One region of the Arthrobacter sp. MMS18-M83 genome, then DNA from elsewhere that is predicted to be linked to it. Evidence: riboswitches for the same ligand, from Rfam matches in the RefSeq annotation. Region 1 holds a riboswitch; each other region holds the start of a gene.

Region 1 (7,104 bases):
GGCCTTCTTCGCTGGTCACCGGCCCGAGGTAGGTCTTGAGCAGGCCGGAGAACTCCTGCGGTTCGGTCCATTCGCCACGGGTGCCGCAGTTGGCGCAGGCGATGTCCTTGAGGCCGTTTTCGGCCGGACGGCCCTTCTTTTCCTCGTACTCTTCTTCGAGGTGGTCTGCGCGGTAGCGCTTGTGGCAGGAAAGGCACTCGACCAGCGGGTCCGAGAACACCTCCACGTGGCCGGAAGCTTCCCATACCTGGCGCGGCAGGATCACGGAAGAATCCAGGCCAACAACATCCTCGCGGCCACGGACCACGCTCTGCCACCATTGGCGCTTGATGTTTTCCTTCAACTCGGCACCCAGGGGGCCGTAGTCCCACGCAGAGCGGGAGCCACCATAGATTTCACCGGCCTGGAACACGAAGCCCCTCCGCTTGGAGAGGGAAATGACCTGGTCGAGGACGGATTTTGCTGCCATGGGTACTCCAATGTTCTACAGGGCCGCTGGGTGCGGTCCGCGGTTGTGCGCGAAGGTAGTGCTTTGCAGGAAGCTGCGTGTCCTAGCCTACCGGCCTTTGGCCGCTGTCCTTCTTCCGGGATTGGCCTGCCTGCCCCCGGACGGAACCGCGGGAAGCGAGCGCACCCCTCGGCCAAGGCAACGTGGCCACGATAATGGCGGACAGCGTCAACAAGGTGCCGAGGACCGTGGGCAAGGCCACCACCGTTCCGGGTGCCGGGACGACCAGGTCCAGCGCGAGCGATCCGAGCAACTGCCCGGCGATCATCCCCAGCCCCGTCACCAGGACACCCAGGCTGCGGACCAGCAAGGCCGCGAGCCCGATGAAGACGCACCCCATGGGCCCGCCCAGGTAGTACCACCATTCAGCAGGCAGGGCGTGGCCGGGACCTACCAGAAGCAGTTTGATGAGCCAGGCGACCCAGAGGATGACTGCTCCGGCGACGAAGTTCACCAGAGTGGCGGCGATGGGGCTGCCGTAATGCACGGTCGCTGTGCCGTTCATGGCTTGCTGGAAACTCATGAGGCAGCCCGCCACGACCGGCAACAGGATGGGGAGCACCAAGGATCCGACGTCGGTGGCCGCCCCGAGGCGCGGCGAGACGGCCCAGACGACGGCGGCAATCGTCAGGACGCTACCGAGGATCCGGACACCGGTGATCGAACGCTTGCCGCCCGGCCCGATGCCGAGCCGGTCCACGAGCAGTCCGCTAAGGGTTTGACCCGTCACTGCGGCGACCGTGAAGAGGGCCACCCCGAGCAAGCCAACGGTGAACGATTGGGCAAACACGAAAAGGGCGCCGATCCCGCCTGCCAGGACGTAGAACCGCGGGAAGCTGCGCTCCTTGAGGGCGGGCAGGATCTGCCGCAGGGCGGCGCGGCCCTTGGGGACCGCCAGTCCGATCGCGGCGATCAGTACCAGCCCGGTGGTGAAGCTCACGACGGCGGCCGCGATCCCGTCGTCGAGCGTTGCTCCCAGCGCCCCGTTGATCCGGCCCTGAAGGGGAATCACAAGTCCAGTGGCCACGGCAAGTAGCAGGCCGGTGAGCAAGGGAAGGGAAGTTCGGGAGGTACTTCGGGAAGTACTTCGGGAGGCAGGGCGGGACGATGGCGGCACTTTCACCACCCTACTTCAGGCATCATTGCTTGTATGAGCAACCCGGAAATTCAAGAAATCCCCATCCGCGACGACATGATCCGCCTCGGCCAGCTCCTGAAGCTCGCCAACCTGGTGGAGGACGGCGTGGAGGCCACCGAGCTCATCAAAAACGGGCTGGTCAAAGTCAACGGAGAGATCGACGATCGACGCGGCCGCCAGCTCCATGCAGGCGACACTGTGACCGTCAACGGACAAACCGTGCGGATCATCACGGAGTCCTAGGCAACGCGGGGTCACTTATGGCCCATTACGTGCCTCAGAATGGGCCATAAGTGACCCCGCGTTGCTTTCAGAGGGACGTGAGGACCTTGTGCTCCAGGAATTCGCCCACGTGGCCGATTTCCTGCTGGTTGATGCCGTGCCACATGCCGGTGTAGAGCACCTTGGTAAGGTCCGTGTGCTTCCGGACCCACCCTATGGTGTATTCGATCTTGTCCGGGGTAATGACTGGATCCTGCTGGTCCCTTCCCCAGAAGAGCGGCACCGAACCGTCCAGTTCGGCGTCGCGGAACGTGGGGTCGGCATCGGCGTCGACCGCGAAGCCTGAAAGCCCGACGACGGCGGCAAAGTCCGCCGGCCGCTGCCGGAGCAGTGAGGTGGCCATAGCCATGCCCATGGAGAACCCGAGGAGCGTCACCGAACTGTGGTTGGACTTGAACGGGTCCAACCAGGAAAACACATACTCGGCTGCGGCCTTGACGGCGTCGAGCGAGTAGTCGATGGACGCAGTGAGCGGGAACCACGTGAAGCCCGGGCCGGTGGCGATCGGGGCGCGGAGCGAGGCGACGACGAACTCCTGGGGCAGCAGGCTTGCGAGGCTAAAAAGGTCTTGCTCGTTGGATCCATAACCGTGCAACAGGACCAGCAACGGCTTTCCAGCCCGTTCCTCCTCTTCGTGGGACCACAAAACGACCGGGGCGGGAAAGGCGGAAGCTTGACTCATGGGACTATTCTTACAGTTACCCATGAGTAACAAGCTACGGGCGCGTAGCGTTGCAGCAAAAGGCGGGATATGGACGTGAGTGACACTGATTCCACGGTGGGGCATGGCTCGGATGAGCGGATTCATCCGTGGACCCGCTACGTGGCTTTGGGTGATTCGTTTACCGAGGGCATCGGCGACCCCGAGCCCAACAGTCCGGGCGGACATCGCGGCTGGGCTGACAGGGTGGCCGAGGAACTGAGCCGCGGTCACAGCGATTTCGCCTACGCCAACCTGGCGATCCGGGGGCGCCTGCTCCAGCAGATCGTGGACGAACAACTTGGCCCGTGCATGGACCTCAAGCCGGACCTCGTAAGCATCTCCGCAGGCGGCAACGACCTCATTCGTCCCGGTGGCGATCCCGATGCCCTGGCCGAGAAACTCGACGCCACGGTACAGACCCTGAGTTCCGAAGGCGCCACCGTGGTTCTATTCAACGGCCCGGACACCGTGTCGTCGGTTCTTGGGCGGATCCGCGGCAAGGTTGCCATCTACAACGAGAACCTGCGGACTGTAGCCGCACGCCATGACGCCGTGGTGGCGGATATGTGGTCCCTGCGGCAACTTTCCAACTCGCAGATGTGGGATGAAGACCGCCTTCATTTCTCGCCACTTGGCCACCACACGATCGCCACCATGGTCCTCGATTCCCTCAACGTTCCGCATAATCTCGAGCCGCTCCAGCCCAAGCCGCTCCCACAGCGCAGCTGGCGGGAAGCGCGCTCCGGCGACTTCGTGTGGGCACGGGAGTATTTTGTTCCGTGGGTCATCCGCCGGATCCGGCACCAATCCTCCGGCGACGGGATCCTGCCAAAACGCCCGACGCCGGGACCCGTCTTCGGTCCGGCCGACTCCGTTTTGCCCCGAAACTGACGGAGGACCAGGACGCTGCCACAGGGGCCGGGGATAAGCTGGAGAAAGACCTAGGAGGCCTCCACCGTGAACAATTTGATCTTCTGGATCATCGTCTGCTCTTGGCTAATTCCCATGGGGATCCGCATGTACAACCGTTCGCGCCAACGTAGGATCAGGGACTTCCCTCCGCAGAATTACCCAGGACAGAACTACCCTGGTCAGAACTACCCGGGCCCTCCGCAGAACTACCCCTACGGATACCCGGAGCAACCCCCGGTAATCATCCCGGCTGAGCCGCAGCCTCCGGTGGCGACGCCCGCACCACAGGCCGCTCCGCCGTCGTCGGCCATTCCCCAGCCGGACACGGCACCCCATGGCTACCGGGCCCGGAAACTTGCCGAACTGGACCAGCAGTACAGCGACGGGAAAATTGCCATGGAGGACTACATGAAGCTCCGCCAGGAGATCATGAACGGCTGATTCGGCCGAAGAAGGCCTCCCGCAGTTGGGGGCCGAGCTGGCCGATCTCAGTGAGGAACCCGTCGTGGCCGATGGGCGCTTCGATGACGTGCACGCAGACGTCGCCGGGCAAGGCCTTGGCCAGTTCGTGGGATTGCTCCGGAAAGTAGAGCCGGTCCGAGTCCACCGCGGCAACAAAGAACGTGGCAGTGGCCACGGACAGGGCATCCTCCAGGGCACCCCGGCCGCGGGTGATGTCGTGGCTCATGAGCGCCTCGGTGATGGCGATGTAGCTGTTGGCGTCGAAGCGCTGGACCAGTTTGCTTCCCTGATGGTCGAGGTAGCTCTCCACCTGGTACCGGCCCCGGTCCCCCAACGCGGGAGCCTGGAGGGGCGCTTCACCGCCCTGTGCATTCCGGCCGAAGCGGAAATCCAGTTCTTCCGCTGAGCGGTAGGTGATGTGGGCGATCCGCCGGGCGAGGGCCAATCCCGCCTCGGGCGCGCGCTGGCCATAGTAGTCACCACCGTTGAAATCGGCGTCCTGCCGGATGGCGAGCGTCTGGGCCTGCGCGAACGCGATCTGCTCGGCAGTGCTGTACGCCCCGATTGAAATCACGGCACATCGCTTCACGCGGTCCGGATAGCTGACCGCCCATTCCAGGGCACGCGCACCGCCCATGGATCCGCCCACCACCGTGTGCCAGCTATGGATCCCCAAGGCGTCGGCCAGCCGGGCTTCCGCCGTGGTGCTGTCCCGCAGCGTCACCAGCGGGAAACGGGAACCCCACGGCTTGCCATCGGGCGCGCTCGACGACGGCCCGGTGCTGCCGTAGCAGCCTCCCACGATGTTGACGGAGACGACGAAGTAGTGGTCCGTGTCAATGGTTGCCCCGGGTCCAACGAGTTGCTCCCACCAGCCTTCTTCGTCGCTTTCGCCACGGGCCACATGCGTGCTGCCGGTCAGGGCATGTTCTACCAGCACGGCGTTAGAAGCATCCGCGTTGAGCCGCCCCCACGTCTCGTACGCAAGGACGACGTCCGGGAGAAAACCTCCGGCCTCCAGTTCGAGTCCACCCACGGAAACATACTTGAGCTTTCCGTCCTGGGTGCCGGAAAGGGGTATGGCTGTTGCAGCAATTGTCATTCGTTGACACCTCACATCGCGCTTGCCCGCCGCCAACAAAGCGAAGGGCCAGGTCTTCACCCGGGGCACCCCACCGCGAGAGGAGGGTTGCCGGCCAGCAAGCCGGGGCTGTCACTGGCACTCATGACCTAATACAAAGAGTCTAGGAAAACCGGACCCCTTCTGACGAAGATTATGACATCTATGTGACACTTGGCCGCGTTTTGTTCATGGAAGCGGGCCCGGAGAGGCCAGTTACCGAAGGGGAGCATGATGCGCGTGTGACTCGATAGAATCAGGTACGGCAGTCTGCATATGGTCCATGCCAACAACACGCAAGGCAATTTCAATCTCAGGAGGATCCATGCGCTTCGCCCAGCGCCTGGCCATAGCTACAACGGCGCTCCTGATGGTGCCTCTGGGCTTATTACCACCAGCCGCGGCCCAGGCCGCACCCGCCCGGCAGGCCAGCGTTGAAACGAACCCGTCCAGCGACGTCAGCGTGGACTCACTCGAGCCCGACACGACCGCCGGCGAAGCGCGCTACATTGTGCGGTACACCGACGGGTCCGATGTTGCGGGAGAGACGGCATCGTTGCGGTCTCAAGGCGTCCGTGTTGGGAAGACGTTCTCACATGCGGTCAAGGGCGCAGTCGTGGCGGCCACCGCCCAGAAAGCCGCAGAATTGTCCAGGTCCGCCGGTGTTGCTGCCGTCGAACGTGACACGCCAGTGAGGATTGACACTACGCAGGACGGTGCTCCTTGGGGTCTGGATCGCAGCGATCAGCGCACGCTTCCCTTGTCCGGAACCTACACGCCCCCCGCCAGCGGCGCAGGCGTCGCCGTCTACGTGGTTGATACCGGCGTGCTGGGAACCCACGTGGATTTCGGCGGACGAGTGACATCGGGATGGAGCGCCTTCGCCGGGGAACCGGCTACGGATCCGTGCACCAGCGCTCCAACGCCGGAGGCTGGTCACGGTACTCATGTGGCTGGCATCGCCGCGGGAAGTACCTATGGTATTGCCAAGTCGGCAACGATCGTCCCGGTTCGTGTCCTCAACTGCAGTGGCGGCGGAAATGCCTCGGACGTCATCGCCGGCCTGAACTGGGTGGTGCAGGATCATCAGGCCCACCCCGGGCAGCCTGCCGTCGCCAACCTCAGCCTGTCGGGCGACCCGAACCAAAGCCTGGACGCCGCCGTGCAAAATGCCATCGACAATGGCATCACCGTGACCTTGGCCGCGGGTAATTCGAGCGTCGACGCCTGTACCTTGTCCCCAAGTCGTGTGCCAGCGGCCATCACAGTGGCCGCCACCGATGCATTTGACCGACAGGCTACCTTTTCCAATTTTGGTTCCTGTGTCGATTTGTACGCACCAGGGGTTCAGATCACCTCCGACTGGAACACGTCGAACACTGCCACCAACATCCTCCAAGGCACGTCGATGGCGGCGCCCCACGTGGCGGGGGCCGCCGCCATGCTCCTCTTCCTGCACCCCTCATGGAGCCCTGCGCAGGTGGCTGCGACTTTGACGTCTTCAGCCACGCCGGGGGCAATCGCGGCTCCCGCAGGGCAGGGAACCCCGAACCGTCTTCTTTACGTAGGCCCAAGCGACAACAACGGGGCCGTTGTGTCGGCCGGTGGCTTCGTCTCCCGTGCACCGTACCGTGTTCTGGATACCCGTGACGGTACCGGCGGAGTCACCGGGCCAATCGCGCCCGGACAGACCGTCAGCCTCACCGTCACAGGCCGGGGTGGAATCCCTGCCACCGGCGTCTCCGCCGTCGCCATGAATATCACAGTCACCGCCCCGACGGCGGCCGGCTACATCACCGCCTACGCCGGAGGGACCGCCAAGCCTGATACCTCCAACGTCAACTACGGACCAGGACAAACCGTCCCCGACTTCGCCATTACCCCCGTCGCCGCCGACGGAACCGTCTCCTTCACCAACAGTTCCAGCGGCACGGTCCAACTGATCGCCGACACCTCCGGCTACTACCTCGCCGGCACGC
Region 2 (7,104 bases), 2.0 Mb from region 1:
TAGGACGTGAAAAATACCCTACGAATCTATCGCAATCAGTCGGTACTGCAGGGAGCTGCGCCCGCGGTCCCGGGGGTGTTGGGAGCCCACTCCGGGTAGCTGCGGTGGTCGTTCGCAGGGACCCAACGGCCCGCATCCACGACGTAGTCCCAGCCGAGGCCGTTGCTCTTGAGGGCCTGGATGCCTGCGATGAGCCGGGTGGCGTCCTCCAGCCGCGACCCCACGCCGAAACTGGCCCGCAAGGATCCGGACGGGAGGCCTAAGCGCTTGAGCAATGGATGGGCGCAAAAACGCCCGTCGCGGAGGCCAATGCCGTGTTCGGCCGCAAGATAGGCCGCCACGAGGCCTGCGTCATAGCCTTGGAGCGAGAAGTTGACCACGCCGATGGTGTTCTGGGGATCGGTGTCGCTGAAGATCTGGTGGACGGTCACGCCGTCGATCGCATTGAGGCCATCAACCAAATGCGTACGGATGCCGGCTTCGTGGGCATGCCATTCCTCGTGGTCCAGGCTGGCGATGACCTGCGTGGCCCGTGCGAGAGTGGCCGCGCCGAGCACGTTCGGCGAGCCTCCTTCGTGCCTGGCCGGTCCCGTGGCCCAGCTCACGGAGTCAAGGCGTGCTTCGCGGACTGCTCCGCCTCCAGCAAGGTGGGGTGTGCCGGCGTCGAGCCAGTCGGGACGGCCCACCAGGACGCCTGCACCGAACGGCGCATAGAGCTTATGCCCGGAGAAAACCAAGTAGTCAACATCCGCGGCGGTGATATCGATGCGGCGGTGCGGAGCGAGCTGGGCCGCGTCCACAACAATCCGCGCACCGAATTCGTGGGCCAAAGCGGCGAGTTCCTTGATGGGCAGGATCTCGCCCGTCACGTTCGAGGCACCCGTGACTGCCAGGAGGCTGACACCTCCGTGGGAGAGTGCCGTGCGCACATTGGTTACAGTGTCGGCCAAAGTCCCCGCTGCCACAATGCTGCGGTGCGGAACGCCTTGCCACGGCAGGAGATTGGCGTGGTGTTCGATGTCCAGGTAGAGGACTTCGCCAATGTGGCGCCCGTCCGCGACAGGCAGGCAGCCGGCCAGGAGGTTGAGCGAATCGGTGGTGTTGCGAGTGAAAATGACGGAATCGTCTGCCCGGCCGCCAACGAAGTCGCGGACTATGTTGCGGGCGTTTTCATAGACGGAGGTGCTGATTTGCGAGGCATAGCCTGCACCGCGATGGACACTCGCGTAGTAAGGGAGGATCTCGTTGAGATATGCCGAAACTACGGTCAAGGCAGGCGCCGAGGCGCCGTAGTCAAGGTTGGCGTAGCGGACGTGGCCGCCCTGGATCAGGGGCGCTTGCAGCTCTGCGCCAGTCACCGCGGCCAACGGACGGGATGCCGGAGACCGGGATTCACCGCGCTGCTGCACGGCTTCGTTGTGCTGCGGGAGAGCGGGAGAAGTAAACGTGGCTGTGCTCATGGGACCTCACTCAAGAGGGACCCCTGCGTGCAGGGGGTCCGCGCTTGCCGCATCCGTTCCGGACCGGCCGGGTCGTCACCCGGGGCACCCCGCCGCGATGGAGGGTTGCCGGCCAGCAAACCGGGGTTTCGCGCTGGCACTCGTGACCTGTAATGAGACTAGGACACCCGCAAGGCGGGTTCCAATGTGACCGCGATTGTTAAGCGGATTGTTACGATCGCTGGAAAATGTGCCTTCTGCCGAAGAAAAAGTGGCGGACGCCCCGAAAATGGGGGCGTCCGCCGTCGTTTATTCAGTGAATAGAGTGGATTAGAGGAGGTCGTCGAGCTCGGGGTTGAGCCTCTTGAGGACCTCGGAGTGCAGGATCGAGTTGGTAGCGACGGCGTTTCCGCCGAAGGGACCATCCGCGCCATCCAGGGACGTGAAGCGTCCGCCGGCTTCAGTCACGATTGGCACCAAGGCAGCCATGTCGTAGACCTGGAGTTCCGGTTCGGCGGCGATGTCCACGGCGCCCTCGGCCACAAGGCAGTAGGACCAGAAATCGCCGTACGCGCGGCTGCGCCAGACATCGTTCTCAAGGCCCAGGAAGTTGTCGAGCGAGCCGTGCTGCTTCCACTCGGAAAGCTCGGAGTAGGAAAGCGAGGCATCCTCAAGCCGTGACACGTTGGAGACTTTCAGCCGGGTGGCTGCGGCCAGTGATCGGCCCATGTAGGCGCCCGAGCCCTTGGCCGCCCACCAGCGCTTGCCGAGCGCCGGAGCGCTGACAAGTCCCACCACAACTTCGCCCTCGTCCACGAGGGCGATCAGCGTTGCCCAGACGGGCACGCCACGCACGAAGTTCTTGGTCCCGTCGATGGGATCGATGATCCAACGCCTTGCGCCGTGGCCGGTGCTGCCGAATTCTTCGCCAAGGACGGCGTCGCGGGGGCGGGAACGGGAGAGCTGCCCGCGGATTGCCTCCTCGGCAGCCTTGTCGGCATCGGTCACCGGGCTCAGGTCGGGTTTGGTCTCCACCTGAAGGTCCAGTGCCTTGAACCGCTCCATTGTCAGGGAATCGACGGAGTCGGCCAGGACATGGGCCAGCCGCAGGTCGTCGTTGTAGCTCGAATCGGGTTGGGTCATGGTTCCAAACTACCGTCTATTCGCCAGTGAACCGGGGAGGTACCGCGCGGTCAGTTGGCCCTGCTGTTAATTGACCGTGCCCAATTCCTTGGCCTCTTGGACTTCCATGCGGGGGTCCGCGCCAAGGAGCCGACGCAACGACGCCAGGCGGGCGGCGCCGGCCTCGCCGGCATGGCCATCAGCGACCCACGAATCCAAGCCACAACGGACCGCAGAGGCATCGTGTTTGCAACCCCGCTCGCACGATTCCGTTCCGGGTTCCAGATCCGGGAAGGCGTGCAGGATGCGATCCGGGTTCACGTGGGCCAGGCCGAAAGAACGGATGCCGGGCGTATCGATGATCCAGCTGCCGCCAGGGGCGTCGCTGAGCTTCAATGCGAGGGCTGAGGACGAGGTATGACGGCCCCGTCCCGTGACAGCGTTGACCCCACCGGTGGCGCGCTCGGCGCCGGTGAGGGCATTCACCATGGTGGACTTCCCGACGCCGGAGTGGCCCAAGAGAACGGTGACTTTGCCATCGAGATAGTCCCGCAGTTGGCCGACGGCGTCGCCATCAAGCCGGGCGGACAAGCCATCGTCGGAGCGAGCGTCGATTCCGGAGGCCCCTGCATCGGCCGTCCGGCTGATAATGATGGGGAAGCCAAGGCTCACATAGTTCGCGAGCAGTTCCGTGGGATCCTTGACATCCGCTTTGGTGACGAGCAGCAGCGGCTCGATCCCGGCGTCGTACGCTGCCACCAAGGCGCGGTCGATGAATCCGGTCCGCGGCTCCGGGTTGGCAGACGCAACCACCACCACGAGCTGGTCGGCGTTGGCCACCACAGCCCGTTCGATCGGGTCCGTGTCGTCGGCGCTTCGCCGCAGGAGGGTCTTTCGCTCCTCGACGCGCACAAGGCGGGCGAGGGTATCCGGGGCTCCGGATACATCGCCGACGAGGGCCACGAAGTCTCCAGGGACCACCGGGGAGCGCCGGAGCTCCCGGGCGCGGGCCGCAATGACGATGCGCTCGTTGTCCGAGCTTTCGCCCACTATCGCGGTGTAGCGGCCGCGGTCGACCGTAATGATGCGCCCGATCACGGCGTCGTCGTGGCTGGGGCGGTCCTTCGTGCGGGGGCGTGTGCCCTTCTTGTTGGGGCGGATCCGGACATCGGATTCGTCCCAGGAGCTTGCGTCGCGAGCCATCGTTAGTTGCTTGTCTCCGTCGAACCGGTGTCCGCGGCCGCTGGGCCACCACTGAGCATTGACGCCCAGATTTGCGGAAATTCCGGCATGGTCTTGGAAGTGGTCGCGATGTCTTCGACCTGGATGCCCTCGACGGCGAGCCCGAGGATGGCGCCCGCGGTCGCCATGCGGTGATCGGCGTAACTGTGCACGACGCCGGCATGCAGCGGCGCGGGGCGGATCACCAAGCCGTCGCTGGTTTCCTCGGCGTCTCCGCCGAGCCGGTTGATTTCGGCGACCAGCGCGGCGAGCCTGTCCGTTTCGTGGCCGCGCAAATGCGCGATGCCAGTGAGCCGGGAAGGGCCTGAGGCCAAGGCGCACAACGCCGCTACAGTGGGGGCGAGCTCGCTGGTTTCGTCGAAGTCCGCACCGAGGATTTCGGAGCCGCCCGTGACAGTCAGCGTGCCGTTGTCCAGCGTGACCGTCGCACCCATGGTGGCAAGAATGTCCCGCCAGAGATCGCCGACCTGTGTGGTGTTTGCTGGCCAGTTGGGGATTCGGATGGTTCCCTTGGTGGCTAGCGCCGCAGCGAGGAACGGTCCTGCGTTGGAGAGATCCTGCTCGATCCTCTCGTCGAAGGCCTGGATGGTGCCGGGGGCCACACGCCAATGGTTCGGCACGGAGTCATCCACCTGGACTCCCACGCCGCGCAGGACCGAAACTGTCATGTTGATGTGGTCGAGGCTCGGCACGGGCTTGCCCACATGTTCCAGGTGCAGGCCTTCTTCGAAGCGGGCACCGACCAGCAGCAGGGCGGAGACAAACTGCGAAGAGGCGCTCGCATCAATGACGAGGTGGCCGCCTCGTACTGAACCGGTACCGGAAACTTTGAACGGCAAGGAGGCGGCCGGTTGCCCGTCCACGGCGCTGACTTCCACCCCCAGTGTTCGGAGCGCTTCGATGATGGTGCCCATGGGCCGCTGGCGCGCGTGTGGATCGCCGTCGAACACCGAAGTGCCGTTGCGGAGGGCGGCAAGGGGCGGCACGAAGCGCATGACTGTGCCGGCAAGTCCGCAGTCGATGGCGGACTCAGGAACAGCTGCAGCCGCGTCCATCGGGGTGACTTCAAGGTCCGGGCCGTACTGTCCGTCGCCGGGAACTTCCGTAACGGTTGCGCCAAGCTGGCGCAGGGCTTCGACCATCAGGGCGGAGTCCCGCGAGTGCAGGGGTGCCCGCAACCGGGACGGGCCGTCGGCCAACGCCGCCAGAACGAGATAGCGGTTTGTCAGCGACTTGGAGCCAGGAACCGTGATCGTGGCATCCACGGGGTGGCCGGCGAAAGGCGCCGGCCACAGAGGGAGTGCGGAAGCGGTAGAGCTCCCTGGTTCGTCTGTCTGCGTGGCGGGGGTTCCTGGCATGCTTCCTTATGCTCCAACTGCGTTGTCTACGGCCTTGCGAACGGCGCGGTCTGTCTTCTTGAGCTGTTTGCCCGCGGCCTTCTTGGCGTCCACGGCGAGGTGTTCGGCGCGCCATGCGAGACTTGGCCGGCCGGCCGTGTCCACGGCAGCGAGCAGCACGCCGCCGGTCAGGGATATGTTCTTGAGCAACTGGGCGCGGCGGGCGAGCCGGCCTTCCTTCGTGCTGATGTCCGCGGAACGCCATTCGACAAAAGTGTTCAGCACCGAAATACCCGCAAGCAGTGTCGCCGAGAACCGGGAGCACTTGCCGAGGGCGAGCAAGGCGCCCGCGCCCACCTGCGTGCCGCCGATGACGCGCGCCAGCATTTTTTCGTCCGCGGGGAAGGGCAGCGATTCCGAAGCCCGCCGGAGCAGCGGGGAAAGCTGCTCGGCGGTGTCATCCGCGTTCTTGAGCTTGTCCAACCCTGCGACAACAAAGCTGGAAGCCAACATTGGCCTGGCGAGAAAACGGACGAGGGACATGTTTTTGCCTCCTGGATGGCTTGCCACAATGGTCAGGTGGTGCTGCGTTCGAGTGGTGCGGTGTTCACGGGGTGCAGTCGGATCTAGTCTTGCATCTTTGTGGAATATTTGCCCGGAGCCTGCCGTTGTGAGAAGAAGGTGCGGTATGGGCTGGACCTCGGGTTTAGGCGTGTGTGTTGTGCCGCGCCTGTGTCAACGTCGTTGAGCGGAGATGGTTTTTTGGCCTTGGTTAAGGACCGCGAGGAACACTTGGCGCTTGGGCGGGAGCTGCCAGGGGACTCCCGGAGGGTGACAGTAGACTTGGATGCAATGAGCACCATGGATCCGGCCGCAGCGGCCATGTACAAAGCAGCGACGGAAGTAGCGGACGCAACGTCCGATGACGACGCAGCTGTTGAGGCCGACGTCGAGATTGCAGTGGACTTTGCGTCCGAGACTCCTGAACAACGGAGGGCGCGCTTCGAGCGCGACGCCATGCAGTATGTCGACCAGCTCTATTCGGCTGCCATGCGCATGGCCAGAAATCCGTCCGACGCCGAGGACCTGGTCCAGGAGGCCTATACCAAGGCATTCTCGGCCTTCCACCAGTACAAGCCGGGTACCAACCTCAAGGCATGGCTGTACCGCATCCTGACCAACACCTATATCAACCTCTACCGGAAGCGGCAGCGCGAACCGTTGCAGTCGAATTCGGACACTATCGAAGACTGGCAGCTGGCGCGGGCGGAATCGCACACGTCCACCGGGCTGCGCTCCGCGGAAGCGGAGGCATTGGATCATTTGCCGGACTCGGACGTGAAGAGCGCCTTGCAGTCCATTCCGGAGGAATTCCGGCTCGCGGTGTACTTCGCTGACGTCGAAGGCTTCGCATACAAGGAAATATCAGACATCATGAATACCCCGATCGGGACGGTCATGTCCCGGCTTCATCGCGGCAGGAAAATGTTGCGCGATCTGCTGGCGGACTACGCCGCGGAACGGGGAATCAGCGCCGGCGCGGAAGAAAAGGCCCTGGCCGTGGGCGCGGCCGCAAGCAAAAAACAGGAGAAAAGGAAATGAGCTGCCAAGGATTGGGCGACTGCGACGATGCTCGGATGCAGCGTATCTACGAGTACCTCGATGGTGCGTTGACCCGTGAAGATATCGCCGAGATCAAAGTGCACCTGGAAGACTGCCCGGAGTGCACCGAGCAGTACGACCTTGAGTGCGTCATTCGCACCGTGGTGAAGCGCTCCTGCACGGAGGCGGCTCCTGAGAACCTCAAGAACTCGATCCTGGACAGGATCCACTCGATGAAGTCGGTGGACGTCTAGGCGCCTGCAACGGCAAGGGCCCCGGAAACCTGATGGTTTCCGGGGCCCTCCGCATTAAGTCTTACGCTAAGCCGCTGGCTTAGGTGTTGGGACGCTTGCCGTGGTTTG
Region 3 (7,104 bases), 1.8 Mb from region 1:
GACCGCTGCGCGTGATGCACCAGGAACTGGTCGCCCTTCTCGGACACAAAAAGTTCCACATCCACGCCACGCTGGGCCGCCGTCGTGATGGCATACAGGAGCGAATCGTCAGGCACGAAGTAAGGGCTGCAAATCGAGATGCGGTGCTGGGCCGAGTAGATCAACGTGTTGAAGAGGCGCAGGTTGTTTTCCGTGACAAATCCCGGGCCACTGGGGACCACCTGGGCGGTCATCCTGCCGGGCGCCGCTCGGACCGAGACCTGCAATTGGTTTTCGAGGGACTCGTCCGTTTCGCTGAGCCAGTCGGTGGCGAAGACGACGTTGAGGGTGGCAACGATCGGCCCCTCCATGCGGGCCATGAGCTCCACCCATTTACGGCCGGCGCGTCGGTGCTTGGGGTTGTTATAGGAGGGCTCAATCAGGTTCTGGGAGCCGGTGAAGGCAACTTCGCCGTCGATCACCAGGATTTTCCGGTGGTTCCGCAAATCGGGACGGCGCCACTGACCGAGGACGGGCAACAGAGGCAGCATGCGGCGCCACTGGATCTGGCCACCCCTGAGCCTGCGTACCAGCCTTCGGTAACCCGGTATCCGCAGCGTTCCGATGTGGTCGAACAGGAGCCGCACGTTGACACCGCGCGCGGCCGCGTTTTCCAACTCGGTGAGGAGTTCGTCGGTGACGGAGTCGCTGCTCATGATGTAGAACTCCGCGTTGACGAACTTTTTGGCCCCCCGCACGGCTTCAGCCATGGCCTTGAGTGATTCCTCGTAGCCGGGGATCAGCTCCACGGAGTTGCCGTCCACCATCGGCAGCGAGCCGAGCCGCCGGTTCAGTTCACCCGCCGACGTCACCCATTCGGGTCCGGAGTATGTACTGACGGCGGAGGCGATCGCCGAGGTGCCGGCACGCACCCGTTCGTTGACCTCCTCTTGCTGCTCACGACGACGGCGGGACAGCCGAAAATTGCCGAACAACAGGAAGAGGACGAAACCGACGGAAGGGACGAGGAAGACGGCCAGGAGCCAGGCCATGGCCGTGGTGGGACGGCGGTTCCCCGGGATGACCCCAAGCAGCACGATGCGCAGGATGATTTCAGCGATCGCCCACGCGCCCAGGAGCCAGGTCCACTCCATCCCGAGCTGAAAAGGAAACAGCACTCGACAACCCCCACGGTCAAAAGAACTAGCAGTCAGCACAGCCTATCTGGCGCACCGCTGCTGACCTCACGTGCTGCGGGCCAGCACTAAGCTGGAAGCATGACTTTTCCTGCCTCGACGGTCCTCGTTTTCCTGGATCCCGCGTTCGAAAACGGCCGCATCGCCGATTCCAGCCAGCCGCAGCTCATGGCCACGGACCTGGGCGCCACCCGAGGTGACGGCGTCTTCGAATCGCTGCTCGCCCTCGAGGGCCGGGCACGGAAAGTACAGGCCCATTTGAACAGGCTCGAGAGCTCAGCCCGCGCTCTGGACTTGAACATTCCCGATCAAGAGGTATGGCGCAAGGCGATCAACACTGCAATCACCGAATTCCGCGACGCGTTCCCCGCGCCGAGCCCGGCCGAGGACGAAGTAGTCATCAAGCTTCTGGTGACACGCGGCGTCGAAGGCGCTTCGACTCCCACATGCTGGATCCAGGCTTCGCCGTCCCCCGCGGGCAGTCGCCGGCAGCGCGAGACGGGCATCGACGTCGTACTTCTTGACCGCGGCTTCGACACGGATGCGGGCGAGCGCGCCCCCTGGCTGCTGCTCGGTGCCAAGACTTTGTCCTATGCCGTGAACATGGCCGCTCTGCGCTATGCGCACAAGCAAGGCGCGGACGACGCGATCTTCACCTCAACAGACGGCCGAGTCCTAGAAGGCCCGACCTCCACCGTTTTGCTGGCGCATGTTGAAACGGTGGACGACGGCGCCGGTTCCGTGCGCACGGTCAAGCGCCTCATCACTCCGCAACTGGACAGCGGCATCCTCCCCGGCACCTCGCAAGACGCACTTTTCGCAAAAGCGAAGGCGGCCGGCTGGGAGCTCGGCTACGGCCCGTTGGTCCCGAACGACCTGTTCGACGCCGACGCCGTGTGGCTGATCTCAAGCATCAGGCTCATCGCGCCGGTCAACCACATAGATGGCAGGGAGATCGGCACCCCGGCAATGCGCAAGCAGCTCACGGCCGAGCTCAACGAGCTGTTCGCGGGGATTGAATAGGCGCCATCGCGGCACTACTGACTCAGGATCTGCCTCGCCTCTCAGCCACTGGCCGTAATCCTCACCGCGGCGACTTCTCCAGCTCCGGCAGAGGCGGAGGCGCCCGAGTTGGCACGCGCCACATGGATCTGGACGCTGACCGGCCCCGGCTGCAGCTGAACAACTCCCGTGTATGGGGCGGAGCAATCGAACGTCTGGTCCTGTGGGGCCAACCCGGTCCGCGGATCCTGGCCGATGACCATCTGGACCTCCGGAGCACCAACGCAGGCCGCCGTCACGGTGTACGAGCCGGCGGTCTCTACCTTGGTGCTCTTGCTGACTCCGCTGACCGCGCCGCCCACGGCGCCGGAGTCCTCCAGGATCACTGCCCCGGATGCTTGCCCGAGCAGGTGTCTAGCGATAACCAGGTTGTTGGCTTCAAGGGCGGCTGTGGCCTGATCCTTGGTGGGCACCGGGACCCGCGGCGGAGAAGTCCGCATGGGTGCGGCAGCCGGCCGCGGATCACCGGCGTCGGTATATTCACAGCCGGATATCCCGGCGGCGAGCAGCAGCCCCGCCAGCAATACCGCTACCGTTCTGGTTCCCCCATGACCCGACATGAATCCGAGTGTAGCGGGCAGGGTCATTTGGCTCGCTACACTCTATTGTGCCGCCATGGCCGCGGTAGTTAACTAGTTTCGTGAACCCTGCTGGGGGAGGGCGATCTGCCTCTAGGGCCAGCGGCACCCAGCCGGATAAAAACGTCTGATGCGCCGGTTCTGGGGCCGGCGCATCAGGCTTGGGTTGGCGAGGAAACGTTTCCGCCCATTCCACAAGTGGGCTTGAGTCCGTAGGGTGTCGTCATGAGCATTTACATCAGCCCCGACTCCGCTGCATGGTCGCTGACTGCCATGGCGACTGCCGCGTCAGCGGGATCAATCGACGATGCGAATGCCATGTCCAACTTGGTACAGGAAATCTACGAGACAGAAGGTTTCGAAGCCCTGTCAGGCGTGGTTTTTGCCTTAGCTCATCACAACAGCCTCTCGCTGCATGCCTTGGCCACGGCCACCGGGATATCCGTCCACGAGTTGCTCGAAATCCGAAAGCATCAAGGCACTACCTTCCATCATTCACCGTCGTATTTTGTGCAAGAGTCCAAACCATTGCCACGACGGATCCAAGCAAGCCTGGAACCGCTTCCGAGGGAAACCGAGGCCTAGCTCAGCCAGCCACGCTGGGTAAATGCGTGATCCTGCCACATATTTGCAGGGGCATTCGGGTCCCGCAAGGGCCGACGTCGAGCGCTGCTCTTCGCTCGGATCCGCTAGGCCGCCGCCCCGGTTACGGAACATGACGACGGCCGGTGGTGCGGGCCGCCGTCGTGGATGTTATTTTCTTCTTGAGTAATGAGCACCAGCGCGAAGCCCTGACTTGCTGGTCGGCAACCCTCTCTCCGGCGGGGTGCCTCAGGTGACTACTCGGCGTATCGACACTTTCGAACTGCAAGCGTGACTGAGGAGCACCAATGCCTGAACCCACCGAAGAAAAACTCTCCTACCGGCTCATCACGGGTCCCGACACCAAGGAATTCTGCGAGCGGATCTCCACCGCGCTCTCGGAAGGCTACGTGCTGCACGGCAGCCCGGCTGCCACCTTCAACGGCACGGACGTGATCGTGGCGCAGGCCATCGTCCTCCCCGCGGCGATCGCCAGCGCGGATGCGGCAGTCGCATCTGCAGTGGATGCACTCGACGAAGAGTTCGACGGCGAGGGCCACGCATGAGCTACGCAGGCGACCTGAGCCCGCACGACGCCTGGGCCAAACTGGAGCAGGGCGCCATCCTGGTGGACGTCCGCACCGAAGGCGAGTGGGCACACATCGGCATTCCAGACACCAAGGCCACCGAAAACGATCCCCTGTTCATCCAGTGGAACCTTGCCGGCGGGATCCCCAACACGCGTTTCATCGAAGAGCTGACGCAGCAGGCCCCGGAGGCTGATGGCACCGAGCTGGTTTTCCTCTGCCGTTCCGGCCAGCGTTCCATCGCCGCCGCCATCGCCGCAACACAGGCCGGCTACACCGCCTACAACGTGTTGGAGGGCTTTGAAGGCGAGCCTGACCGCTATGGCGAGCGAACCGTCAACGGCTGGAAAAACCGTGGACTTCCGACGAACCTGGGGAACATCTAAGTGACTTTCAATCCTGACGCCGCCGGCTGGAGCCCTGACACCCAGGCAGTCCGCGGTGGCCTTGACCGTACCAATTTCCAGGAGACTTCCGAGGCCGTTTTCCTCAATTCCGGCTTCGTCTACGAGTCCGCGGCAGCAGCCGAGCGCGCGTTCACCGGAGAGGACGAACGCTTCGTCTACTCCCGTTACGGCAACCCCTCCGTGGCCACCTTCCAGGAGCGCCTCCGCCTGCTCGAAGGCACCGAGGCGTGCTTCGCGACGGCGTCGGGCATGTCCGCTGTCTTCACCGCCCTCGGTGCGTTGCTGGCAGCCGGTGACCGGGTGGTTGCCGCGCGCTCACTGTTCGGTTCCTGCTTCGTCATCCTCAACGAGATCCTGCCGCGCTGGGGAGTCGAGACCGTCTTCGTCGACGGGCCGGACCTGGGCCAGTGGCGTGCCGCGTTGTCCGAGCCGACTACGGCAGTGTTCTTCGAGTCGCCGTCGAACCCCATGCAGGAAATCGTCGACATCGCCGCGGTGAGCGAACTGGCCCACGCGGCGGGCGCCACCGTCGTCGTCGACAATGTCTTTGCCACTCCCCTGCTGCAGCGCTGCGGCGATCTGGGCGCGGACGTGATCGTCTACTCGGGCACCAAGCACATCGACGGCCAAGGCCGGGTCCTGGGCGGAGCGATCATGGGCACCAAGGAGTTCATCGACGGTCCCGTCAAGCAGCTCATGCGACACACCGGGCCATCCCTCTCCGCGTTCAACGCCTGGGTCCTGACCAAGGGCCTCGAAACGATGGGGCTGCGCGTGAACCACTCCTCGGCGTCAGCGCTGCGGATCGCGGAATGGCTTGAGCAACAGCCGGCCATCAGCTGGGTCAAGTACCCGCTCTTGAAGTCGCACCCGCAGTACGAGCTCGCCGCGAAGCAAATGAAGGCCGGCGGCACGGTGCTCACCTTCGAACTGCTCGCCTCTGCGGGGCGCTCGGCGAAAGAGGCCGCCTTCGCGCTTTTGGACGGGCTCTCCGTCATCGACATCTCAAACAACCTGGGCGACTCCAAGTCCCTCATCACCCACCCCGCCACCACCACGCACCGTGCCATGGGTCCGGAAGGCCGCGCGGCCATCGGGCTGGCTGACGGTGTGGTACGGCTTTCGGTGGGACTGGAGGATGTGGACGACCTCATCCGGGACCTGGAACGGGCACTCAAGCAGGTCTAGCAGGTGCGGGTTAGCCCCGGCGTGGTTAGCCGGGCGCCTCGCGCCAGTCCTGGCGCACCCAGGTGAGGACAGGCTGCGGCTTCGTGTCGCTCTCGTCCCTCTCTGATCGCATCGTGATCTGAACGGCGTGCTCGACGACGGCGGCCAGCCCGGAGGCGTCGGGCGCCCCGCCGTTGTTCTCGCTCCAGCGATCGGCAACACCACGCTGTTCGATGGCGCCGTTGCCGCGGCTCAGGATGGCTGCCACGCCGGCCTTCGCCAAATCGAATTCACCCTGTTCGGCGAGCACCGGTTCCAGATATTCCACCAGCGACCAGACCACGTCGGCGGCAGGCTCGGGCCGAAAGGTTCCAAAGTCCAGGAGTTCGCCGCGGAGTCCAAAGTTGCTCGCCTGCCACGACGCCATCCGCAAAAGCACCGTGGGCACTGCCGCAGGCTCTATGCCGGCATGGTATTCACGCACAGAGGTCTCCACCAAGGCCCTGACGAGCACCGCGATCAACGCGGCGTCCTCTGCCCGGAGGCAGACATCGGCAACGCGAACTTCCACCGTGGGAACGTGCCGGGATAGCCGGGCATCGAAGTAGACCATGCCTTCATCCAGCAGGACACCCGTTTCGATGAGCCTTCCGACCACCCGCCGGTAGGAGGCCAAGGAACCGAAGACGGCCGACGGACCCGAGGACGGCCAACGGTTCCAGGCTTGCGTCCGGTAGCTCTCAAAGCCCGTCGCCAGCCCCCGCCAAAAGGGCGAATTGGCGCTGATCGCGGTGAGGACTGCGAGCTTGTCGCGGATGTGGTCCAGGACTACCACGCCTTCTTCCGGGGACTCGATCGAGGTGTGTACGTGGAATCCACAGGTGAGCTGTTCATGTGCCGTGATGCCGAAGCGTTCTAGCATGACGGCATACCGGGGATCCGGAGTGGTGTGCAAAGCGGCGTCCACAGGTGACGTGGCCAACGCCGCGATCCTTGCACCGTGGCGCCGTGCCGCGTGGCTCGCGAGGCCCCGCCCTTTGCGGATCTGGTGCAACAGTTCAGCGTAGCTGCGGCATGGCCTGGTCTGCGTCTCGATCTGCTCAAGCTTGAGCTCGTGGGTGAGGGCGGTATCGGGGTCGTCCATGTCCTCAGGGTTGAAGCTGGTTTCGGGGTCGTCCGGGGTGGGGCCGTCCCGGGGTGCGCCGTCCCGGGGTGCGCCGTTCTGGGGTGCGCCGTTCTGGGGTGCGCCGTTCGGGGCCATGCCCGAAAGGAGCGCGTCGGCAAGGGCAAGGGGCTCGCCGGTCACGGGATCGACGATCAGCAACTCCTCTTCCACACCAAAAGTGCGCACGGATCAATTGTGCGCCATGGCAGCCTTTCGGAAACAGGGGCGGGACAGGGGAGGCCTGCGCCGGAGTCTGACTCCCGACGGATTCTGCTGGATCATTCTGCTGGATGAACTTCCGATGCCCGCGATTCCGCGGACTGCCACCCAGCTGCGGCGAATGATCGTGCGAAATCCGACGCCGGACCGCTCCTCCACAGC
Region 4 (7,104 bases), 810 kb from region 1:
ATGGCGCTTCTCGGCAAGCTCGGCCTGGTTGACCCGGAGCAGCCGAATGTGGGCCCCAAGATCCTGGTGGCCTTCCTGATCATGGCCGCCCAGGTCATCATCGCGTGGTTCGGCTACAAGGCCATTGCGGCCTTCGAAAAGTGGACTGTTCCGCCAACCATCGTTGTGCTGATCGCCATGTCCGCCGTGGCGTGGTTCGGCATGAACATCGATTGGGGCTACGCGGGTCCTCCCGGGGCGGTCCTTGAAGGCGGCGAGCGAATCGCGGCCATGACCACCGTGATGACGGTCATTGGCATCGGCTGGGGCATCACCTGGTTCACCTATGCAGCGGACTATTCACGATTCGTCAGCACGTCAGTTCCGAAGCGGAAGGTGTACCTGGCCTCGGTATTCGGCCAGTTCCTGCCGGTGGTGTGGTTGGGCATCCTTGGCGCCAGCCTGGCAACGAAGAGCGGTACGGCGGACCCCGGCCACCTTATTGTCGACAACTTCGGCGTCCTGGCCATCCCGGTGCTCTTCCTGGTGCTGCATGGTCCCATCGCAACGAACATCCTGAACATCTACACCTTCTCGGTAGCTGCCCAAGCCTTGGACATCAAGGCCAAACGACGTTCCTTGAACATCTTCGTCGGGTTCCTGGCCTTGGTGGGCGTCGTGTTCTTCATCCTCCAGGAGGACTTCGCCTCAACGCTGAGCACCTGGCTCGGCGGGCTTGTTGCGTGGGTGGCCGCATGGGGAGGCATCATGCTGGTGCACTACTTCTGGGTGGACAAGCACAACCCCGTGGCTGTTGACCGGCTCTTCGACCCCGTGGGCACCCGTCGACTCCCGGCATTCAATTGGGCCGGCATCACTGCACTCTTGGTGGGCATCTTTGCCACCTGGCTGTTCATGTACGGTGTGCTGCCGATCATGCAAGGCCCCATCGCCACAGCCATGGGCGGGATCGACTTGTCCTGGTTGGCAGGCGGAGTAGTTGCCGCGGCTGTCTACGGCGCATTAGGCCCACGGGTTCATGCCCGCTACCTGCCGCTGCCTTCCTCCCCGGCCTCACTGCCTTCCGCGGCCGCCTCGACGTCGCAGCCCCTTGCGGAAGACGCCGTCGCCAATCTGGTCAACGACTGAAAGGAAACCCGATGACCACCAATTCTTTTCCTGACGAGGCACACCCGATCACTTGGCCCGAAGGTTTCAAGGCCGCGGCGTCCTTTACGTTCGACGTAGATGCCGAATCCTGCACCATTGCCCACGATCCAACGAGCACGCGGCGCATGTCACTCATGAGCCACCAGTCCTACGGACCGAGGATCGCCGTTCCGCGGCTCCTGAAGATCCTCGAGCGCCAGGAGATCCAAGGAACCTTCTTTATCCCGGGCTTCACGGCGGAGAGCTACCCGGACGTGGTCCGCCGGATCGTCGACGGCGGGCATGAAGTTGCCCACCACGGCTACCTGCACGAGCCAATGCAGGGAATCGGCGCCGCCGCCGAGGCCAGCTACCTGGACCGCGGGCTCGAAGCCCTCGCGAAGGTGGCCGGGGTCAGGCCGGTCGGCTACAGGGCACCGTGGTGGGAGCTCAACTGGCATTCGCCGGCCCTGCTCGCGGACCGCGGCTTCCTTTATGATTCAAGCCTGCTCGACGGCGATGCCCCCTACCGTATGGCGGTTGCCCCGGGCGATTCAGGGGACAGTGATTTAGGAGAGGGTGATTCACGGGACATCGATTCGCGGGACATCGTGGAGATTCCCGTGGATTGGGCGCTGGATGATTGGGAACAGTACGCGTTCTACCCGGGAGTGACAGGCAGTGGCGTCATCGAAAGTCCGGCCAAGGTCCTGGAAATGTGGACCCTGGAAGCCGAGGCCCACCACGCCCAAGGCAGTTGCTTCGTCCTGACCAACCACCCGTTCATCTCGGGCCGCCCTTCCAAGGCAGTTGCGTTGGAACAACTGATTGAACGGGTCAAAGCGATGGACGGGATGTGGGTGACAACCATGGAACGGATTGCCGAACACACGAAGGCCACCGTCAACGAGATCCACAGTCACGCCCGGATCGAGGTACCGTCCTTTCCTGGCGCGGGAGCCAGCTTCAAGCCTGCCCGGGTGCGGGAAACTGCCCTGAGCTAGCCCGGATTCCAATCAAACACCCGGGGACATGTCCAGCCTTGGCCGGGGGCAGTGGACATACTGCCTAGGGTCCATTGAGCATGTCCTGCCTTGGCCACGAGGAGTGGACATAGCACTCATATGTCCACTGCTGGGGCTGAAGGTTGGGCATGTCCCCCGGTGGTGGGGGTGAGCGGGGCTACAGGGTGGGCCAGTCTAGAGGTCGCTCCGGCAGGGTGCGGATGCGAGTTTGTATAGGCCGTTCAGGTCTCCGGCCGCCAAGCCATCCGGGGCGCCGATCTCCGGGTACATGAGCTGGACCGGATCCTCCACGTGGTCAAGGCCAACCACGTGGCCCAGTTCATGTTGCACCACCGCCGAGACGTAATGGGCACCGCCGGGGACGCCCAGCAGTCCCTTGATCTGCGGCGCGTCCAGTTCCAGGCTTCCTGTCACATAGCTCTTGGGGCCGGAGCCGAAGCTGTACATGGTGCTGCCGCCGGTGCCGATAACGGATCCAGCCAATGCCGGGGCGGCCTCGGGGGTGGTCCACGAAATCAGCAGCGGTGCCCAACGATCCCCGTAGAGGGCCGGTTGGTATGGCTTGCGCTTCTCTGCGGGGTTTTCGGTGCTGGCTCCGTCGTTGACGAATTTGAGGCCCGTGGCTCCAGAGATTTTGGCGATGGCGTCGGCGATGAGCCCCTCGGAGCCGGCAGGGGCCAGGGCCGCATTGACCACATAGTGCAGGGGTCGGCACGGTGAGTAGCCCACGGGTGTGCCGTCGGCGTTGGTGGCCAAGAATTTGTAGGAGTTGCTTGCCACGGCTGGCTTGGCGGGGGAGCCGAGCGCGTGGCCGGCTTCCTCCAGGCCGGGCGGCGGGGTGTCCGGGGCACGCGCGGCTTTTTGCGCCCCTTGCCCGGAATCTGCTCCTTGGGAAGAGTTGTGGCTTGGGGACTGGGCCGAAGGACCCAGGTTCGGAAGCAGGCCAGTGATCCGGGGATCGCCCCGGAGGAAACCACTCGCAAGTACGGCCACGGCCGCGACGATCGCCACGACCATGAGGTTTCGGAACAGTGCGACAGCGGTACTGGGCTGCCGTTGCGGAGGTGGCGGACCGCCGTCGTACCCGTAGTTCGAATGCAAGTCTTCCCCCAAGTCCCTGATTCCCGAGCCCCGAGGGGCCGATGCCACTAACGGATGACAGCGCCGAAAACGAGCCCCAGCCCATACGTGGCCGCGGCCGCACCGAGTCCGATGGCGAGTTGGCGGAGGCCGCGGGTCAGCGGCGAGGTTCCGGACAACAAGCCGACGACGGCGCCAGTCGACAGAAGCGCGATGCCCACCAGCGTACCGGCCACAGCGAGCGCAGCGAAGCCTGTCATGCCGAAGATGAACGGCAGGATCGGCACAATGGCGCCCGAGGCGAAGAAGCAGAAGCTGGAGATGGCGGCGCCCCAAGCGGAGCCAATCGCTTCGTGCTCGTTCACGGTTTCTTCAACCTCGGGATGGAGCGAGAGGCTGGGATCGCAATCGCAGCTGTAGAGGCCCATGCGTTCGGCGGCGCGGTGTTCGGCGGCTTCGTGGGACATGCCCCGGGCCAGGTACACCAGGACGAGCTCATTGTGTTCGATGTCCAGGGACGGGGCTGCGGTCAGCGTCGCCTGGGTGGGGCGGGTGGCCTTGAGGAGCTCCAGTTGCGAGCGGACCGAGACATATTCGCCGGCACCCATGGACAGTGCGCCTGCCAACAGGCCGGCGATACCGCTGAAGAGGACCACGGTTGCGGGCACACCGGTGGCAGCCATGCCCATCACGAGGGAAAGGTTGCTGACCAGGCCGTCGTTGGCACCGAATACCGCGGCGCGGAAGGTGCCGGACAACCTGTTGCGGCCGCGCGTCGCCAGGCCGCGGACAACTTCCTCGTGAATCTGTTCGTCGGCCGCCATTGCCCGGGTTGCCGCTGGATCCTTCGCGTAAGGGGAGCGGCCTTCCGCTCTTTGCGCGAGGGCCAGGACGAACACCGAACCGAAATTCCGCGCCAAGAAGCCAAGCAGCTGGCTACGGATGGAGGCTGCTTTCGGCATGCCTGCGTGTTCGCCGAGGAGCTTGAGCCAGTGTGCCTCATGGCGGCCTTCGGCCTCTGCGAGGGCCAGAAGGATCTCGCGTTCCTCACCATCGCGGCGCTGCGCCAGTTCGCGGTACACGGCGGCCTCGGCACGTTCGTCGGCCAAGTACTGCCGCCAGCGCTTGAGGTCCGACGACGACGGGGGAGTCTTGGTGGCTGCTGCGTCTTGCGATGGACTGCCTGAGTCGAACGGACTGTCTGATTGCGGGGTTTTTGCGTGCGGGTGCACCGGGACTCCTGAGTTGCTGGGGCGGGCTTCATCGCCTCATTGCACGTCCACTTTATCGCCAATTTCCGCGGTTTTTCGGCTGGTAATCCTTACTCGATGTTTTAGGTATGCCTCAAAAACCGGGAGGCTCCCGCTAAGCCTTGACCACCGGAGGGGGCAGTGCTGGGATGGATGGACAGGGTCCACGAATTGGCGGGGTGGCGTGGTGACCGGCTGCCTGATCTGCCTTGGCGATGGGCTCAGCGGCACGTCGAACGGAGGTTGCACCATGGACAGCACCGAGACCCACGCCCGCCACCCCGACCGTCCCACGGTCGAGGCCGATCCCGCCTACGACTACAACGAGGACCTGGAGGTGGACGAGGACTGGGAAGAACAACCCGAGGTCCTCGACGACGACGAACGGCCGGTTCCGCTCGACGTCGACGAACACCGTGAGGTTGGAGAGATCGAATAGCCCCGGCAGCGTCGAATGGCCCCGACTCGCTGAATCTGGGTAGCTAAAACGCGCTCAGGATGAAGTGGCGTTCCACGCCGGCCCGGTGCCCGGTTGCGGCCACCGTCAGCGTGAGCTTCCGTGTGGCCGGGAACCAGCGGGCAGGCTGGACTGCTTGCGAGAGGGCTTGGGTGATGAGCCGCGGCTCGTGATGCCAAAAGCGTTCCAGCCGGCCGTCCACCACGAACGTGATGGAACCCTGGGAGAGGTCGACGCCGGGAATCACCCGGACGAACTCGTCAACCCGCCTGGCCCGGGACGCGGGCAGGGTGCTTGGCTGTGTGGTGTGGCTGGCTGCGGCGGTAGCGCCGGTTTCCAAAGGCATTGCCTTCTCCTGGTGGAGGTGCTCTTGCCCGCTCGGTTGTCTCTGGTCCGGGTCGGGCCGCTTCTTCATCCGAACCACCCGTGAACATGGGGTTGGCGTATGGCAAGTCGGAGCTTGGCGCCACATCTCTTGAAGCTCTTCCTACTGTACAGGCCGGCTCGCCCTGGTGCCTCTGTAGCAAGGACGCCAGGCGTGAAGCGCTCCGGACGAGGCAGCGGCGCCGCAGCCCCTCGAACGAGAAGGTGCGGCGCCGCCGTCGTGATTTATTCTGTGATGCTCAGTGGCTGGCTACCGGGTGGACCTCCAACGGGAGTTCCTCCGTGACCGCACCGGCAACGCGGCGGTCCCAGGCCTCGCGGACCTCGAGCTCCGTGGGAGGCGTGAGGAGGGAGACCACGACGTAGATGAGCAGCGACGCGCCGAGGCCCCAGTAGATGGGATCGTTTGCGTAGACGCCGTCTTCGCTGGGGATGATTCCCGTGGCGTAAGCGATGAGCAAGGCCAAGGTCAGGACCGAGCCGACGGCCATGGACCATGCCGCGGCGATGCCCGTGCCGCGCTTCCAGACCAAGCCACCCAGGATGGCGACCAGGAGGCCGCCCACCAGGATGTCGTAGGCGATGGTCAAGGCAACCACGACGTCTTGCGCCGCCATCGAGATCAACACCGCCACGATGCCCAGGCCAAGGACCCAGTACCGGTTGGCCTTGACGTCGTGCTCGGGGTTTTCGGTGTCGTCGGTGTTGATCGTCTTGCCGAACCAGCTGGCCACGAACGGGACAACGTCAGCGCGGGCCACCGGGGCTGCGGCAATGAGGGCACCGGAGGCGGTGGACATCATGGCGGCGACCGTTGCGGCCATGACCAGGCCCCCGATGCCGATCGGCAGGATGTGCGTTGCCACCTCGGCGTAGACGACGTCCTTGCCAAGCGCTTTGACGTCGATGCTAGGCAGGGCAACCCGTGCGGCCAGACCGATCAGGGCGCCGGCCACGCCGTAAAGGACGCAGTAGATGCCCGCGGTGGCGCCGCCCCAACGGGCCACCTTGGGGATCTTGGCGGTGAAGACGCGCTGCCAGATGTCCTGGCCGATCAGCAGGCCGAGCGTGTGGACCACGAAATACGTGATGATGGTCTGGGCTCCGATGCCGTCCAGCTGGAAGAAGCTGGCGTCAACCCGGGCACGAATGCCGTCGAGGCCGCCCGCGGCGTTGAGGACGAACGGGAGCATGAGGAAGAAGATCCCCACCGTCTTGATGATGAAACTGCACCTGGTCGGCGAGGGTGATGGACCACATGCCGCCGATGGTGGAGTAGACCAGGACGATTGCGCCGCCGACGGCGATGGCGAGCCAGCGCTCCCAGCCGAAGAGGACAACGAAGATGGTGGCGTAGGCGCCCGTGGACGTGGCACACAGCATGAGGGTGTAGGCCAGCATGACGATGCCGGAGGTCTGCGTGGCACGCTGGCCGTAGCGCAGGCTCAGCATCTGGGAGACCGTGTAGATCTTCAGCCGCTGGATGGTGCCGGCGAAAAGCAAGCTCAGGAGGAGAACCCCCGAACCGATGGCCACCACCAGCTGGTGATTGGGGAGAATGGTCCGTGATGTATGCCTGACAAACAACACTTGTTGCCTATGAGGATACGTAGTGATGCGAGTAACAGTCAAGACGCCGACTTCCCCGCGAGACGCTCCGGCGTTGCCAAAAGGCCCGCCATGCCAGCGATCCGGCTACTATTGCTGCAATGACAGGGCCGTAGCAACGGCCTGAAAGGTTCGTGAATGAAGGCTCTCCCCGTTGAACCAAGCAATGTAC

The links. A riboswitch is a leader RNA that binds a small molecule or an ion and turns the genes downstream of it on or off. The one in region 1 is predicted to bind S-adenosylmethionine.
Region 2: it holds a riboswitch for S-adenosylmethionine, as region 1 does, so the genes downstream of both, OW521_RS19460 (aminotransferase class V-fold PLP-dependent enzyme) here and metX (homoserine O-acetyltransferase MetX) in region 1, are expected to answer to the same signal.
Region 3: it holds a riboswitch for S-adenosylmethionine, as region 1 does, so the genes downstream of both, OW521_RS13535 (DUF1737 domain-containing protein) here and metX (homoserine O-acetyltransferase MetX) in region 1, are expected to answer to the same signal.
Region 4: it holds a riboswitch for S-adenosylmethionine, as region 1 does, so the genes downstream of both, OW521_RS08910 (hypothetical protein) here and metX (homoserine O-acetyltransferase MetX) in region 1, are expected to answer to the same signal.

What each region holds. Positions count from the first base shown of each region.
Region 1 covers NZ_CP113343.1:1,089,439-1,096,542, forward strand. The annotation lists gene OW521_RS05210 (glycine--tRNA ligase) at 1-469, opposite strand, end outside; gene OW521_RS05215 (DMT family transporter) at 552-1,634, opposite strand; gene OW521_RS05220 (RNA-binding S4 domain-containing protein) at 1,659-1,889, shown strand; gene OW521_RS05225 (alpha/beta hydrolase) at 1,957-2,610, opposite strand; gene OW521_RS05230 (SGNH/GDSL hydrolase family protein) at 2,680-3,522, shown strand; gene OW521_RS05235 (hypothetical protein) at 3,589-3,984, shown strand; gene metX (homoserine O-acetyltransferase MetX) at 3,971-5,107, opposite strand; SAM riboswitch class IV at 5,121-5,236, opposite strand; gene OW521_RS05245 (S8 family peptidase) at 5,451-7,104, shown strand, end outside.
Region 2 covers NZ_CP113343.1:4,123,860-4,130,963, forward strand. The annotation lists gene OW521_RS19460 (aminotransferase class V-fold PLP-dependent enzyme) at 36-1,460, opposite strand; SAM riboswitch class IV at 1,496-1,608, opposite strand; gene hisN (histidinol-phosphatase) at 1,770-2,582, opposite strand; gene rsgA (ribosome small subunit-dependent GTPase A) at 2,649-3,764, opposite strand; gene aroA (3-phosphoshikimate 1-carboxyvinyltransferase) at 3,767-5,161, opposite strand; gene OW521_RS19480 (DoxX family protein) at 5,168-5,683, opposite strand; gene OW521_RS19485 (sigma-70 family RNA polymerase sigma factor) at 5,903-6,742, shown strand; gene rsrA (mycothiol system anti-sigma-R factor) at 6,739-6,996, shown strand; gene OW521_RS24460 (50S ribosomal protein bL37) at 7,076-7,104, opposite strand, start outside.
Region 3 covers NZ_CP113343.1:2,855,749-2,862,852, reverse strand. The annotation lists gene cls (cardiolipin synthase) at 1-1,157, opposite strand, end outside; gene OW521_RS13550 (aminodeoxychorismate lyase) at 1,257-2,198, shown strand; gene OW521_RS13545 (hypothetical protein) at 2,240-2,824, opposite strand; gene OW521_RS13540 (hypothetical protein) at 3,041-3,400, shown strand; SAM riboswitch class IV at 3,583-3,695, shown strand; gene OW521_RS13535 (DUF1737 domain-containing protein) at 3,706-3,963, shown strand; gene OW521_RS13530 (rhodanese-like domain-containing protein) at 3,960-4,370, shown strand; gene OW521_RS13525 (O-succinylhomoserine sulfhydrylase) at 4,371-5,579, shown strand; gene OW521_RS13520 (glutamate--cysteine ligase 2) at 5,605-6,909, opposite strand.
Region 4 covers NZ_CP113343.1:1,894,579-1,901,682, reverse strand. The annotation lists gene OW521_RS08935 (purine-cytosine permease family protein) at 1-1,128, shown strand, start outside; gene OW521_RS08930 (polysaccharide deacetylase family protein) at 1,140-2,132, shown strand; gene OW521_RS08925 (matrixin family metalloprotease) at 2,328-3,254, opposite strand; gene OW521_RS08920 (VIT1/CCC1 transporter family protein) at 3,302-4,465, opposite strand; gene OW521_RS08915 (hypothetical protein) at 4,734-4,922, shown strand; gene OW521_RS08910 (hypothetical protein) at 4,966-5,286, opposite strand; SAM riboswitch class IV at 5,302-5,421, opposite strand; partial or broken gene OW521_RS08905 (sodium:solute symporter family transporter) at 5,564-6,866, opposite strand; gene OW521_RS08900 (helix-turn-helix domain-containing protein) at 7,071-7,104, shown strand, end outside.